Regions from separate parts of the Cohnella hashimotonis genome, predicted to be linked through region 1. Evidence: riboswitches for the same ligand, from Rfam matches in the RefSeq annotation. Region 1 holds a riboswitch; the other holds the start of a gene.
The links. A riboswitch is a leader RNA that binds a small molecule or an ion and turns the genes downstream of it on or off. The one in region 1 is predicted to bind cyclic di-AMP.

Region 1 (7,560 bases):
ACTTCGTCATGGCGGGCCAATGGTTCCCGAAGGTCGCCGCCTACGAGACGACAGGCGTGCGCGGACGCACCGCGGAGGGCTGGAACCTCCATCAATACCACGGCAACTCGGAATTCTACTCGGACTTCGGCGTATACGGCGTCAAGATCGACGTGCCCGAGGACCGAACCGTGGCGGCGACCGGCTTTCAATACAAGCAGCCCGTCGTTAAGGACGGACGCAAAACGTATCAATTTTACGCGGAAGACGTTCACGATTTCTCCTGGTCCGCCTCTCCCGACTTTGTGACCGCGGAGGATTCCTTCTCCTCGGCCGGCGTACCCGGCGTGCGGATCAAGCTGTACCTGGACCCGCTGCACGCCAAGCAGGAGGAGCGCTACATGCATGCGGCCAAATCCGCGCTGGCCAAGCTCGGCGAATGGTACGGCGACTATCCGTACACGACGCTCTCCATCGTCGTCCCGCCTGCCGATGCGGAAGGCGCGGGCGGCATGGAATACCCGACGCTCGTCACCGGCGCGGCGGCGAAGGACGACAATCCGGGCTACGAGCTCGAACGTACGCTTGTGCACGAGATCGCGCATCAATATTGGTATGGCATCGTGGCTTCCAATGAATTCGAGGAAGCCTGGCTGGACGAAGCCTTCACCTCCTACACCGAGGATAAGCTGATGGCCGCCATTTATGGCGTCTCGGCCCGCACGCCGATCGAGTCCCTCTACATGACGAACCCGATGCCGCTCAAGCTCGACGCATGGGATTACGGCGGGTCGGATGCCTATGCGGAAAACGTATATATGCGCGGCAAACTCGTGCTCAAGGCGATCGAGGCCAAGACCGGGGAAAAAACGATGTCGAAAATCATGCGGACTTATTTTCAAAAATACCGCTTTAAGCATCCCGACAGCCAAAGCTTCCAGCGGGTGGTCGAGGCCGTTACCAAGGATGACTGGAAGGACTTCTTCCACGCTTATGTGTACCGGGGTGAGTCGGCCGACTTCGCGGTTGCCTCCATCCGCACGGAGCCGGACGGCGAGGGCGGCTATCAGTCCATCGTCCTGCTCACCAGGACCCAGGGCAGCCCGCAGGCGGCGACGGTGCAGTTCGGCTTCAAAGACGGCAAAACCGTCCGCAAGACGTGGGACGGCATTCAGAGCCACATCCAGATCCGGCTGCAGTCGGCGTCGCCGCTGTCTTACGTGGCGGTCGATCCGATGCTCGATATCGTGCTCGATCACAGCCGTTACGACAACTATCTGAAGGCCGAGGCGCCAGCGCGCAAGCGGACCAAGCTTGACGTAACGCTGGGACAGCTGATCGACGCGATCGTCGGCAGCATGGCCTGGTGAAGGAGGAGGAAGCGACATGAACGACGCGATCCGAAAAGGCTGGGAGACGACCAAGCGGCACAAATACGTGCTCGTCGCCTTGTTCCTTTACCGCCTGCTGTGGGGATTTTTCCTCTACCGGTTCATCGACTCGGTCGTGGCGCCGATTCTGACCCGGTATCCGGACGAACATCCGCTCGGCGCGGCAGCCAAGCAGCTTTTTGCGATCGAGGCCCAGTTCCGTCTGCTCAAGACGGATCTCGCCGATCATACGCTGATCCTGCTGGGCTGCATGCTCCTCCTTCGCATGCTGATCACGCCCGTGCTGAACGCGGGACTTTATTACTCCTTCGCCCATGCGGAGGAGCAGGACGGCACCCAAGTGCTCAAGGGCATCCGGCGTGCATGGAAAAAAGTGTCGCTGCTCTACGGCGCCGAGAAGCTGATCGCCTTGGCGCCTGCGATCTGGCTGATTCCGTTCGGCCGGAGCGCCTACATGGAAATGCCCAATGCCGCGTCCTGGCTTGGACAGATGCTTCCTTACGCCGCGGGCTGGGCGCTCTGGATGCTGGCGGTGCACCTCCCCTTTTTGTTCATGCAGTTCAGCGCCGCCGCCGGGATCAGCCCCTGGCAGGGTGCGCTTCGCTCGATTAGCCGCCTGCTCCCCCTGCTCGGCGTGACGCTCCTGCTGCCGCTGCTCTCCCTCCTCGGTTCAGCCGCCGTATCCGGCGCCACGCTGATCTGGACCGGCTTGCTCGCGATCGCGCTTAACCAGGCCTTCCACTTCGTCCGGTCCATGATCTCGCTCTGGACGGCGGCTTGCCAGCATCGCTTGTGGCAGCGCGAAGAAGCTTGAAACAACGCTTAGAAACAGGAAGAGACGGCGCGCCGTTCATCGGATGATGAACGGCGCGCCGTCTCTTTTTTTTTCGCAGGCTATTAATATCGGTCGAGAGGGCGGCATAGACTACGATCATACTCTTGCGACTGCAGCCGTGTCGAAGACTTGCGCCCTCTTAATCTTTCTCATTTATTCATAGGCTTGGCCGCTCGACGGCGTACAGCCCCAATCCCTTGCCACGCTTGGGTTTTGAGACGTCGCCAGCATATTCCTTTTTGTTTGGGACATTAAGGAATTCTAATCTTGAAGGAGCAGGAGTTGGGGCCTAAAAATCGAATTTCTAAAGCTAAGGTGCGAAAACTGCCGAATTCCCGCGCACTGGGAAACGGGGGAACCAGTCTTTACCGGGTGAATTGGCTTTGCCTCGCGCAGAAGCCATAGGGAACCTTCAACCGAACCCTCCAGCTAACCTCGTAGGCACTTGGAAGGAGCTTCTTGTTTTGCGCAAAGTTACAGTCCTCTTACTTGCTTTAACCTGCCTCCTGGCTTTCCAGATGGGCAGCGCATCCGCAGCTTCCAAGCTCGACTCGACCGTCTCCAAGCTGATCGGCATCGATTACGATTACGGCGGCACGACGACCAGCGGCTTCGATTGCTCCGGATTCACGGCTTATGTATTCAAGAAGTTCGACGTCAAGCTGCCTCACTCGTCCAAGGGTCAATACGCCATGGGCGACAAGGTTGCTCGCGACGATCTTCGTCCGGGAGACCTCGTATTCTTTAATACGAGCGGCGAAGGCGTGTCCCACGTAGGCATCTATGTCGGCGACAACAAGTTTGCGCACTCGGCTTCCAAGGGTGTCACGATCTCGGATCTGGATGAAAAGTATTACGCGAAGCGCTATATCGGCGCCCGCCGCGTAATGGACTCCGACACTTACACGTCCGTGGCGATCGACCACGTGTAAACTCGGTTGAAGTGGAATGGCTTAGGCAAAGACCCGCCCCTAAAGCGGGTCTTTGCTGCTGCTTGGAGTGAATGGAGAGGTTACTTAGGTTGTACCCTTACGGCTAAGATTTCGAAACAGGTTCAGCCTAAAAAGATGACGAAAAAACGGGATTCGGCGCTGCGTGCCGGATCCCGTTTTTTCGTCATCTTTTCCAGGGAAACTCTGCGCCGAGGCGATCGGCTTCCTCCGGCTTCACCCGGCCGCCGTAGCGGGCTCTGCCGTACAGCTCGCCGAGCGGGCGTGACATCCTCGCCAGCCACCCTCGGGACGCGGTCTCCGAAGCGCGAGACTGCGGAGCTTGATTTAATTCGCGCCACTTTTCGATGGCGCCGATCGTCTCCGACGGCGTGAGCGATTCCCGGTGAACGTATCCTTCCCTGACCGCATCGGCGAGCAGCGCGGCATACAGGCTTCTGACCCGGTCTTCCGCGGACATCTCCGCCCAGTCCTCGCGCCGGAGCGAACGCCTCGGCTTTGCCCTGTTTCGCGAGAATAGTCTGCTCAGCAGCTTCTCCCCCTGAAGCAAGCTCTCGCGCTCTTCGGTGTAGCCGAGATCCGTCTCGGCCGCGCGCCGCCCCGCAAGCAGCCTGCCGTACCACGACTTCATACGATCCGCTATGCGCCGCCACCAGACTGCATTGAGCAAATATCGTCGCGCCAGGCGATATACGACGGCAAGCGCCAGCAGGGCGAGTACGACATAAAGCGCATACTCGAGCCATACCCACAGCCGGCCCGAGCCTCCCTCTTGCTGCGGGAATGCCGGCGGCTGCACGGACGGCTCCGGCTGTGGCGTCTGCTCGGGGGCAGGCTCGCCCGCAGGGACGAGCGAGAGCAGCCAGCGTATGAGCCGAAGGACCTGCGGCCAGATCGGAAGTCCCGCGAACGGGAGAAAGACGAGCGCGACGACGACGCCCCACAGCGCGAGATATCGCTTGCCGGCCGCGGCGAGCCGTCTCGTGACGAGGCCGGCGTGAAGACCGGCTTCGGCGAGCGACTTCGCCTGCTGATCGTACAGCGCGGCCGCCAGCCAGACGATGCCCGCGGCGAGCAGAAGCGGCTTCGCGCCGTCCGCAATGCCGAGCGGCGATGCCGCGGCGAGGACAATCGCGTGGAGGCCGACCGCGACGAAGCAGCGCACGCTGCGCGTCCAGTCGAAGCGGGCGATCCAAGACAAGACGCCGAGCGGCAGCACGAGCCAGAGCAGCCGCCAGTCTGCTGCGCTCGCAGCGGCGATAAATGCCGCGATGAGCGCTAAGTGGACGAGCGACGCCGGCAGCTTGCCGCGCAGCACAGAGGGCAGTGCTCGTCCGACCGCGGCGCTTAGCCAAGCGAGGGCGAGCCAGCCGACCGTCGGGAAAGCGAGACCGGCTTGCTCGTGGAGGATCAGAAGGAGCGGGTAGACGGCCAGCGCGTCAGCCAGACTTCGGAGCGAGAGCTTCATGGCGTCCCTCCTGCGGCTTGACTTGATGTTTGCCTTTCCTTATAAAGCAGCATGACCTCTACCCGGTTGCCCGCCTGTCGCAGCTGCCGCACCGCCTGCTCCTGCTTGGGCGTCAGGAAGGCGGTGACGAGCATCAGATTCGCCCCGCGCATCCGTTCCTGGATCAACTGGCCGAGCAGATAGCCGAGCTCCAGCCGGACGACGGGCTCGAAGCCGGTCGTCGCTTCGAGTATTGCGTACAATTGGCTGCGGCCTCGAGCAGGCTCGATTCGCAGGGGGACCGACTCGTCGCCCCGTACGCGGCCGTTGAAGATCAGACCCGCCCTGCCCCCGCCATCGAGCGTCTGCTTGGCGACGGATGCCGCGATGCTGACCGCCTCCTCGAACTGCTCGCTCGGGAGCCGCCTGTTCGTCGAAGCGTCGGCGAGCTCGGCGTTGAGCAGCACGGTGACGTCCCCGCCGACCATCGTCTCCCTGCGATTGACGAGCAATTCGCCGGATTTGGCGGTGGCGTTCCAGTTCACCTGCTTCATGGCGTCGCCGCCGCGGTAGGCTCTCACGCCCGCCGTATGGTAGTGATCCTCGCGGAAGGCGTCCGGCGAGCTAAGCGCGCTCTGCATCCATTCGCGGGCCGCGCGAGGCAGCTCCCTGGCGCCGAGCAGCCTCGGGTATACGGCGACCGCACAGTCCGACTCGACTTGCAGCGCGCCGCTCGTCATGCCCAAGAGATCCCCGTGCGTAATCGTCAGCGTCTGAATCCGGTACCGTCCCCGCTGCAGGCAGGTCACCTCATGACGACGAACGAGCTTCGTGTAAGGGCCCAGCGTGAACAAGCTCGCATGGTTTTGCAGCGTCTGCCCGACGCTCACCGCAAGATCCGACGCCTCCTTGCCGAATCTTAGCGCGGCAGGCATCTGCGTCTCCGCCCGCAGCCACGGGAGCGGCAGCCATTTGGCATTGACCAGCCGCTCTTCCATCCAGATCTTGTCTCCCGCAAACGCCCGAGCAACGCTGAACTTTCGTTCGTACCGGATCTTGCGCAGCCCGAGCCAGCTGAACAGCATCCGCTGCACCATGGCGAGGACGGCAGCGACGACAAGCAATTTGATGATCGGCATGTCCTAGGCGTATACCGCGTCCTGCTCGGCAGGAACCGCAATTTTGTTCAAGAGCTCGTGCACGATCGTTTCGGCGCGGCCGCCTCCCGCCAGCGGATCGTGAAGGACCAGCCGATGGGCGAGCACGGGAACGGCCAGCGCCTTGACATCCTCGGGGAGCACGAAGTCGCGCCCGCGGAGCAGCGCCCTTGCCTGTGCGGCCCGCATGAACTGAAGGCTTGCGCGCGGGCTCGCGCCGACGGCCGTGTCTTCGCTGTCCCGCGTAGCGGAGACGATCGCGAGCATATATTGCAGCACGTCATCGTGGCAGCGTACATTTTGCAGCGCGCCCTGCAGTTGCAGGACTTCTTCCAGCGCGAGGACCGGCTGTGCGGTGGCCAGAGGGTCGCCGCTCATGAACCGGCGCAAAATCTCTGCTTCCTCCCCTGCGGCGGGATAGCCCATCGGAATCCGCAGCATGAAGCGGTCGAGCTGCGCCTCGGGGAGCGGGAACGTACCATGGCTCTCAACCGGATTTTGCGTGGCGATGACCAGAAAGGGACGCTCGAGCGGATAGGTCTCGCCATCGATCGTCACCTGGCGCTCCTCCATGCTCTCGAGCAGGCTCGACTGCGTGCGCGGCGTCGCCCGGTTCAACTCGTCGGCCAGGAGAACGTTCGTGAAGACCGGGCCTTTTCTTAGCTCGAAGACACCTGCCCGCTGGTTGTAAAAGTTGATGCCCGACACGTCCGACGGCAGCAGGTCCGCCGTGAACTGGATGCGTTTGAATGCGCACCCGAGCGACCGGGCGAGCGACTTGGCGAGCAGCGTCTTGCCGGTGCCGGGCACGTCCTCCAGAATGATATGCCCCGAAGCGAGCAACGCAATCAGCGCATACTCCGCCGCATCCGGCTTCCCGACGACGATCGCCGCGATCTGATCCAAAACGCGGCGCGTCTTGTTCCGTACGTCTTCCAGATGAACCATGGATTAGAGCCTCCTCTGCCTCAAGCGCTTTCAACTACTGCTTCCTTTCATATTACAGAGGCGCGGGCGGAATCACAAACGACCGCGAAGCGGGGATGCCAGTATGAAAAGTAACATCGTGCGGCTGTACGCCGCTCAAGACTACGCTGCAGCGGCGGCAGACTGCGGCAAGCGAGAAAGCACGGTTACAAGGAATCGTTACTTGAAAAAAGGGATATCGCCATTGCCGGTAGCCCCAATTAGCGCATCGGCATAGAGTTGCACGGTCTTTTCCGTGCAACTCCGCTCCGGGCGGTGGTTTCTGCGGGAGATAAACGGTTTTTCCGCGTAAGTCAGCTTCCAGCCGGCGTTTCTGCGGGAGTTGCACGGTTTTTCCGCGTAAGTCAGCTCCCAGCCGGCGTTTCTGCGGGAGTTACACGGTTTTTCCGCGTAAGTCCGCTCCCAGCCGGCATTTCTGCGGGAGTTGCGCGGTTTTTCCGCGTAAGTCAGCTCCCAGCCGGCGTTTCTGCGGGACTTACGCGGATTTTCCGTGTAAGTCAGCTCCCAGCCGGCGTTTCTGCAGGAGTTACGCGGTTTTTTTCTGAATTTTTCATGCAGCAGCTTTGGACGCAACAACGAGGCAGCGCGGCGCAAAAGCACCAAAAAGGCCCCCTCCCTTATTAAGGGAAGAGGGCCTTCGACAGCCGATTGCTACACGACCGCGGCGGTCAAGCGGCCTTCTTCGCGAACTGCAGCCGACTGGCCCGCTGCCGACGCCCGGCCGATGCCTTCGGCCAATCCGTATGGCAGGCAGAGCGGCGCGCCTGTTCGCGGATCCGGGATCACGTCGGCATCGATGCCGAACACGTCACGC
Region 2 (7,560 bases), 6.0 Mb from region 1:
AGCGGCTGCCGGAGCACTTCAACGCCAGCCACAGCAGCAGCAAGGCAGGCGTCGACGAACGCAGCGCGAAGAAGGGGCCGGAGCCCGAGGACGTGAAGACGGGCGTTGTCGGCACGCACACCTTGGCGTTTGCGGGGTTCGAGCGCATCGGCGGCGTAATCACCTATGACGTAACGAAACCGGAGAGCCCGCAGTTCCTGAACTATGTGAATACGCGCGACTTCAGCGCCGGCAAAGGCGAGAACGTCGACAGCGGGCCGGAAGGACTGGAATTCATCCAGGCGTCCGACAGCCCGACGGGTTACCCGCTGCTGCTGGTCGCCAACGAAGTGGGCGGCACCGTGTCGGTGCTGCAACTGAAAGTATCGAAGGTGTCGCTGGACCGTTCTTCGTTGTCGCTGACCGCAGGCGGTTCCGCCGGCAAGCTGGCTGCGACGGCTGTAGGTCCTGACGGCCAAACGGTCGCAGTCACGTGGAGCAGCTCCAATCCAGGCATCGCGACGGTAAGCGCCGATGGCGCGGTTGCGCCGCTGAATGCGGGATCCGCGACGGTAACGGCAACCACGGCGGACGGTTATGCGATCGCCCAGGCGGCGGTGACGGTCGTAACGGGCGGCGGTCCGTCCGCCTCCACGCCGACACCGAGCGCGACGCCGTCCCCGACGCCAAGCGCGACGCCGACGCCGACGGCCGCACCGGGCACGGAGGTCGAACAATTCGGCGACGTGACGCTCGAGACGACCGGCAGCAAGGCCGTGCTGAAAGCAACGACCACGACCGGAACCGACGGTTCAGCAAAGGCGGAGCTCGCGATTCCGTCGACGGCCCTCGCGAAGATCGCGGACGGCTCGGTCCGTTCGCTCACCGTCGATACCGGCACCGGCTCGCTTACGCTTGACGCGGCCGCTATCAAGGCGCTCTCTGCGGCGGCAGGCGGCGGAGAAGTGAAGCTTGCCATCGAGCGACTTGATGGCACGTCCGTCGCGGCGAAGCTGCCGGCTGCGCAGCAGCAGGCGGTGAAGGACGCGATCGGAGATCGTCCGGTGTTCGATCTGACCGTGACGACCGCTTCCGGCAAGCTGTCCGCCTTCGGCGGCGGCAAGCTCAAGATCGAAGTTCCTTATACGATCAAGGCAGGCGAGACCGCCGAGGCGCTGATCGTACACTACATCGCCGAAGACGGACATATCGAGACGCTGCCAGGCGGCGTATACGATGCGGCTTCGGGCACGCTGAGCTTCAGCACGCCGCACTTGTCCATGTACGGCATCGGCTACAGCCTGAAGACGTTCGGCGATGCGCAGAACAGCTTCGCCAAGACGGCGATCGGCTATCTCGCGGCCCGCGGCATCATTGCCGGCGTCGGATCGGACAGCTTTGCGCCGAAGCGCAGCGTCACCCGCGGAGATCTAGCGCTGATGCTGGCCCGCATGGCTGGCGTCGATCTGAGCAAGTATAACGCCGCAGGCGCAGGCTTCGGGGATGTGCGCAGCGCCGATTACTTCGGCAGCGCCGTCGCCTGGGCCGCATCCGAGAACATCGTCGCAGGCACGGCCGCCGGCAAGTTCGAGCCGCGGGCGGAAGTGACACGCGACCAGCTTGCGGTCATGCTCGTCAAGTACGCGGCTGCGATGAATTACACGCTGCCTTCGCAGCAGGAAGCAGTCGCGTTCGCGGATGCGAAGGCCATACCGGCCTATGCGGCGAACGCGGTATCCGTCGTGCAGCGCGCGGGCATCGTAGGCGGCAAGCCGCGCGGCGACGGCGCCGTATACTACGCGCCGAAGGACAAGGCGACCCGCGAGGAGATTGCCAAGATGCTGGCCGGCTTGATGCAGCGCATGGAAGGTTAACGCGAATTAGACGCACGCTTGAAGATCGCGTACAATCGAGGGATGAAGCGGGGCAGCCCGCTTCATCCCTTTTGTTATGCCGTTAAGGCGGCCGGGATTGCCAAGCCCAACCGTGGGTAAAAATAAAATAGATTGTCTCGCACGATTGCATAAAGGAGGGTTGACGGGTGACAACGTGGCTCATGCTGGCGCTGCTCATTTTCATATTCCAGTCCGGCACGATCCTCGTGCTGGAGTACCGCCGCCCGGCCAACGCCATGGCATGGCTGTTCATCTTGTTTTTATTTCCGATCGTCGGCTTCATTCTTTACTACTTCCTTGCCCGAGAGTACGTCAGGCGCCGCAAGGTGCGGCGGAGAGGCGGCCTGGACGAACAGCGCCGCGGCGAGATATTGAAGAAAAGCCATCTGATCAACGAGCCGGAAGAAATACCGGGCGGCCGGTTCGCCGACGAGGAGCGGTTGTTTCGGACGCTGCGCAAGGCCGGCGCGTCTCCCATTACGGGCTGCAACAAATCGAGAGTGCTTACCAACGGGCAAATGACGTACGATGCGATGATGCAAGCGATTCGCAGCGCCCGGCACCACATTCATTTCGCTACATACATATACCGCGACGACGAGATCGGCCGCATGTTCCGCGATATCATGATCCAGAAGGCGAAGGAAGGCGTTCAGGTCCGGCTCATTTACGACGGAATCGGCAGCGTCAAGCTGAGCAGGTCCTTTTTCGCCGCGTTCGAGGAGGCCGGCGCCGAATACGCCTGCTTTTTCCCGCTCCGTCCGGCTTTTATGAAGAAGCGCATGAATTACCGCAATCACCGCAAGATTCTTGTCGTAGACGGCACCAAAGGCTTCGTCGGCGGCATCAATGTGGGCGAGGAATATTTGGGCAGACACAAAAAGCTCGGCTTTTGGCGCGATACGCATCTCGAGCTGGAGGGCGACGCGGTATACGGGCTGCAGGAGGTGTTCTTGAAGGACTGGGAGCTCGCGACCAAGCAGCGGCCGAGCGATCCCGGATTTCTGCCGGAGCATGGCTGTGCGGGATACGAGGTCGTGCAGATCGTCGCGGGGGGACCGAACAGAAGGGCGGATGCGATCCATGAGACGTTGTTCGCGGCGCTGGCGACGGCGAAACGGCGGATCTGGATTACTACGCCTTACTTTATCCCGAGCGCAGGCGTTGTTATGGCGCTCAAGACGGCCGCGATGAGCGGCGTCGATGTCCGCATGATCGTGCCGCTGATTCCCGATACGAAGCTCGTGCATGCGGCGACGATGTCCTACGTGGACGAAATGATGAGCTGCGGCATCCGCTTTTGGCAGTATGAGCGCGGCTTCATTCATGCAAAAGTCGTCATCGTCGACGACCTGATCGCTTCGGTGGGGACGGCGAACATGGATCTGCGCAGCTTCTTCAGCAACTTCGAGACGAATGCCTACCTGTTCCACCAGGACGCGATCGCCGCGCTTGAGCGCGACTTCCAGCAGGATCTGAAGGACAGCAGGGAGCTGGAGCTGTCGTCGTTTCGCAAGCGCTCCGGCGGACGCAAGGCCGCGGAGGCGCTATGCCGCATGCTGTCCCCGCTGCTGTAGCATCATCTATTGAAGAAAGGCGCCTCAATTAGGCTTAAGCTGCTTCAATACGTCTCCCAGCCGCTGCGGCTTCATCGAGCCGATAAGATCGCCCCGCTCCCGCAGCCGCGCGGCGATGTTCAAGAGGTTGAAGTCGGTCGGGCTCGGATCGGCCCGCACCTCGCTCCAATCGAGCGGCGTCGATACCGGCGCTCCCGCGCGGGCGCGCGGCGAGTAGGCGGAGACGAGCGTGCGGCCGGGGTAAAATTGCAGGTAATCGAGGTAAATGAGCGATCCGCGGTTTTTCTTCAGCCGTTCGACGGTGAAGAGCTGCGGATTTTTTGCGGTCAAATACTCGGACACGAACTTGCCGAACCGGCGGAGATCGTCGTAGGTCGGACCGGGCTCGATGCGCATGACGACCTGGATGCCCGTCGCGCCGGACGTTTTGGGGACCGCTTCAAGACCGAGCGAGTGGAGCAGATCGCCCACTTTGTCCGCAGCCTCCATGATTCTCGGCTCGACCTCGAGGCTCGGATCGATATCCAGCATCCAGCGGTCGGGCTGCGGCTGGGCGATGCGCTCGCAGGATACGTGGAATTCCAGCGCATACAGGCTGCCCATCCAGAGCAGAGTCGGCAGCGAGTCGAGCACGACGTAACGGATGCCGCCTTCGGTCTCGATTCTGACATAATCGGGAACCGGCGTAGGTGCGTTTTTTTGATAAAAGGACTTGCCCGCATAGCCTTCGGGAAAACGAATCGTCGTTAAAAAACGGCCTTCGCTGTGAGGCAGCAGATAGGGCGCCAACTCCGCCAGCGTTTGGACGTAGCGAAGCTTATCGATGCCCATGTCTGGCCAGAGCAGTTTGTCGGGATGAGAGATGAGCAGCTCGCGGTCGCCGAGCCGAAGCGTGACCGGGGACATCGTGGCCGGTGCCATAACGCGTTCCTCCGTTCTGAAGCCATCCCTTTGAAGAGACGGCGCTCTCCCTAGTTTAGCCGGTAATCCGGCGCCCCATCCCTATGGCCATCCCCATGGCCCTTCCCGACAGCCGTCCTGGCGACTCGTTTGTCGGAGCGATTGGCGGTTACTGACCGCCTTGCGATCAAACCGCATTTTCCGCACTTTTGCCTCCGCACGCTCATACAACAATAAGGAAAGCGCTTGGGGAGGGATCGCTACGGATATGCCGCTGCTACAGCACGCAGGCGCGCTGTTGTCGCTCGCTTTAGTATTTTGGACGGGGTCGTCGCTGTTCGCCGTACTCCATCCCGGAACCGTGCTCGTCCTCACTCGCGGCGGTCAAGATCGGGAGGCCGAAAGTCAGGGGACGGCGCCTGAAAGTCGTATACGGCTGCAAGGCGGCTTGATGAGCTTGGCGGGATTGCTCCTGCTGGCGCTGCCGATGCTGATGTAGCCCGGTTGACGCCCGGATGTCGCAACATTAAAAAGAATGGCGCCGCAGTCAAGTGCTTGACTGCGGCGCCATTCTTTTTTTGTTATTCAGATCAGCCCGTGAACTCTTGTACCCATTCGCCGTTGTAGTAGGCGACGCCAATCGATTTGAAGTTTGCGTTCAAGATGTTTGCCTTGTGCCCGGCGCTGTTCATCCACGCGTTCATGACCTCAGTAGGCGACTGTTGGCCCATGGCGATATTTTCGCCGGCGTAGTTATAAGATACGCCGAACTGCTTCATCATATCGAAAGGCGAACCGTATGTCGGCGAATTGTGATCGAAGTAATTGTTGTTGTACATATCCTTCGCCTTCGCGTCGGCGACCGTCGTCAGTTTGGCGTCGGACGCGAGCGCGGACAGGCCGGCTTTGGCGCGTTCCTGATTGACCAGATCGACGACTTGAGCGGCAAAGCCGGATCGCTGAACGCTCGTGCCGGAGCCCGTAGAACCACTGCCTGAACCAGCCGGTACGGAAGGCGAGGTCGTCGGCGACGGTTTGGCCGTAGGTGCCGGCTTAGCTGTAGGTGCCGGCGTAGCCGCAGGTACCGGCGTAGCTGTAGGTGCCGGTGTAGCAGTCGGTGCCGGGGGCGCCGTCGGTTTAGGCGAAGCCACGGGAGCCGTCGTCGGCTGGGCGGGAGCGGCAGGCGAGGTCGTCGGCGTCGCGACCGGCGTCGATGGCTTCAGTCCGCCAAGCGTACCGCCATTCATCTGCGACAAAAGCGATTGCCAGTCGAACGAGCCGAGCAATTGCTGAAGCTGCGAAGCGTCGATCTTATATGTGTAAGTCTGTGTCGTCTGGGTGCCGGCAGTCGTCGCAGCGTTCGCGGAAGCGCCGAACGGAACGGCGAGCGACAACAAGAGTGCGCCGGATACAGCCAGTTGACCGATACGTTTATTATTCATACGTGCGAATTCCTCCTTAGAATGTAAGCCTGCGAGGTTAGCTGACGGGTTAGGTCGGAGTACGCCCCGCCGCGGTTGCGGCTTCACCCCGTATACTTGGTTCCCCCGTGCCCTGTCGGGCTTCGGCTCGGATGTCTCACATTCTATCAGCGGAATCTCGCTAGTTCACGGCATAAATATTACCACGGCCTATATATTGGGAATTATGAAAACGGCCGGTCCTTGTCCCGCGCGGCTTTCGATAGGGCCGGTCGCCGGTTCTTAGAATATTCTCATCGTCTTTTTTAGCAAGCCGATAGCCCAAGGAAGCAAAAGAGCCATACCCCATCTTAACGGCTTGGGTACGGCTCCATACGCAAAACAAATTCTGATTTGTCGGTGGCTGGACTGGAGGAAGGCTGCCGATTAAGGCTGCGGCTCGCTTGCCTTCCGTCTGCGCGACGTCGCAGCCTTGGTGCTTGCGCCGACGGCTTCCTCGCCGCCCGCTGCGGCAGCCCCGGGTACGGCTGGCTTCGCGCGCGTGCGCTTCGGCTTGTCGGCCGCAGGCGCCGCACCCGCCTCGCCTGTATCGCCCCGTATCGCCGACTTGCGTCCGGCGCCTCGGCTGGCGGCCGCGCCGGCGGCTGGCGCGTCACCCGTCTTTACGGCGGCAAGGCTGGCCTGCAGCGCGGACATCAGGTCGATGACGTTGGTCCGCTCCGCCGCCGGCGCGGTGACTACGTCGAGGCCTTGCCCGGCGACCTTGCGGTTGATGGCGTCCAGCATCGCCGTTCGATAATCGTCCGTATATTTGGCCGCATCGAAAGGCGCGGACAGCTGCTCGATCAGCAGCTTGGCCATGTCCAGCTCGCGGTCGTTGACGTTCTGGCTTTGCGGCAGGCCGGGCACGCCCGAGATCGCGCGGATCTCGTCCGGATAGAACATCGTCTCCATGCAGATGCAATTGTCTACGCAGCGAATGGCGGCGAGACTGCTCTTGCTGCGAATCGCGATCTTCGCGATGCCGATCCGCCCCGATTGACGCATCGCTTCGAGCAGCAGACCGTAGGCGCCGGCGCCGGCCTGATCGGGAGACAGATAGTACGTTTTTTGATAGAACATCGGGTCGATCTCTTCGAGCGCGACGAAGTCGAGGATCTGGATCGTTCGCGTATTTTCCGGCTTGATGGCCTCGAGCTCGTCTTCGTCAAAAAGCACAAACCGTCCCTTTTCATATTCGTAGCCCTTGGTGATTTCCTCCCACTCCACCGCACGTTCGCAGTGCGGGCAGCTTTTTGCGTAGGAGATCGGCGTGCCGCAAGCTTTGTGAATTTGCCGCAGATGAACGTCCTTGTCCTCCGTTGCGGTGAACATCTTCACGGGCACGTGCACGAGCCCGAAGCTGATGGCGCCTTTCCATACCGTATGCATGACGCTTAGCCCTCCTCATGATCCCTATATGCCTTCAGGATTCCCATCGTCGTATGTAGTTCATACCGTCTGGGCATCCTGTACCGGACGATCTTTCAATTCGATACGAACAACCTTGGGCGAAGGGAGCGACGTTCATGAGCGAAGACGGCGCAGCGGACGGTCGGGACCACATTTACGAAGGCCGCGACAACTACGACATGGACATCGACCGGATGATCAACGAGGGGCTCGGCGGCGGTCAGGTGACTTTTGACAACGGGCTTATCGAGGAGACGACAACCGATACGATGCGCGAAAAAGAAGGGGACGATCCGTCATGAATACGCAGCGGGCCAAGCAAATTTTCGAATCGAA

Region 2: it holds a riboswitch for cyclic di-AMP, as region 1 does, so the genes downstream of both, KB449_RS04375 (CAP domain-containing protein) here and KB449_RS28330 (C40 family peptidase) in region 1, are expected to answer to the same signal.

Annotation. Positions count from the first base shown of each region.
Region 1 is NZ_JAGRPV010000001.1:7,108,296-7,115,855, forward strand. Features, by position in the region: gene KB449_RS28320 (M1 family metallopeptidase) at 1-1,349, shown strand, start outside; gene KB449_RS28325 (hypothetical protein) at 1,366-2,184, shown strand; cyclic di-AMP (ydaO/yuaA leader) riboswitch at 2,521-2,664, shown strand; gene KB449_RS28330 (C40 family peptidase) at 2,670-3,137, shown strand; gene KB449_RS28335 (hypothetical protein) at 3,322-4,623, opposite strand; gene KB449_RS28340 (DUF58 domain-containing protein) at 4,620-5,741, opposite strand; gene KB449_RS28345 (AAA family ATPase) at 5,745-6,707, opposite strand; gene KB449_RS28350 (hypothetical protein) at 6,906-7,349, opposite strand; gene KB449_RS28355 (ABC transporter ATP-binding protein) at 7,398-7,560, opposite strand, start outside.
Region 2 is NZ_JAGRPV010000001.1:1,121,861-1,129,420, forward strand. Features, by position in the region: gene KB449_RS04355 (choice-of-anchor I family protein) at 1-1,853, shown strand, start outside; gene cls (cardiolipin synthase) at 2,036-3,451, shown strand; gene ligD (non-homologous end-joining DNA ligase) at 3,476-4,372, opposite strand; gene KB449_RS04370 (hypothetical protein) at 4,620-4,850, shown strand; gene KB449_RS04375 (CAP domain-containing protein) at 4,942-5,793, opposite strand; cyclic di-AMP (ydaO/yuaA leader) riboswitch at 5,804-5,931, opposite strand; gene ku (non-homologous end joining protein Ku) at 6,199-7,203, opposite strand; gene KB449_RS04385 (hypothetical protein) at 7,341-7,526, shown strand; gene KB449_RS04390 (H-type small acid-soluble spore protein) at 7,523-7,560, shown strand, end outside.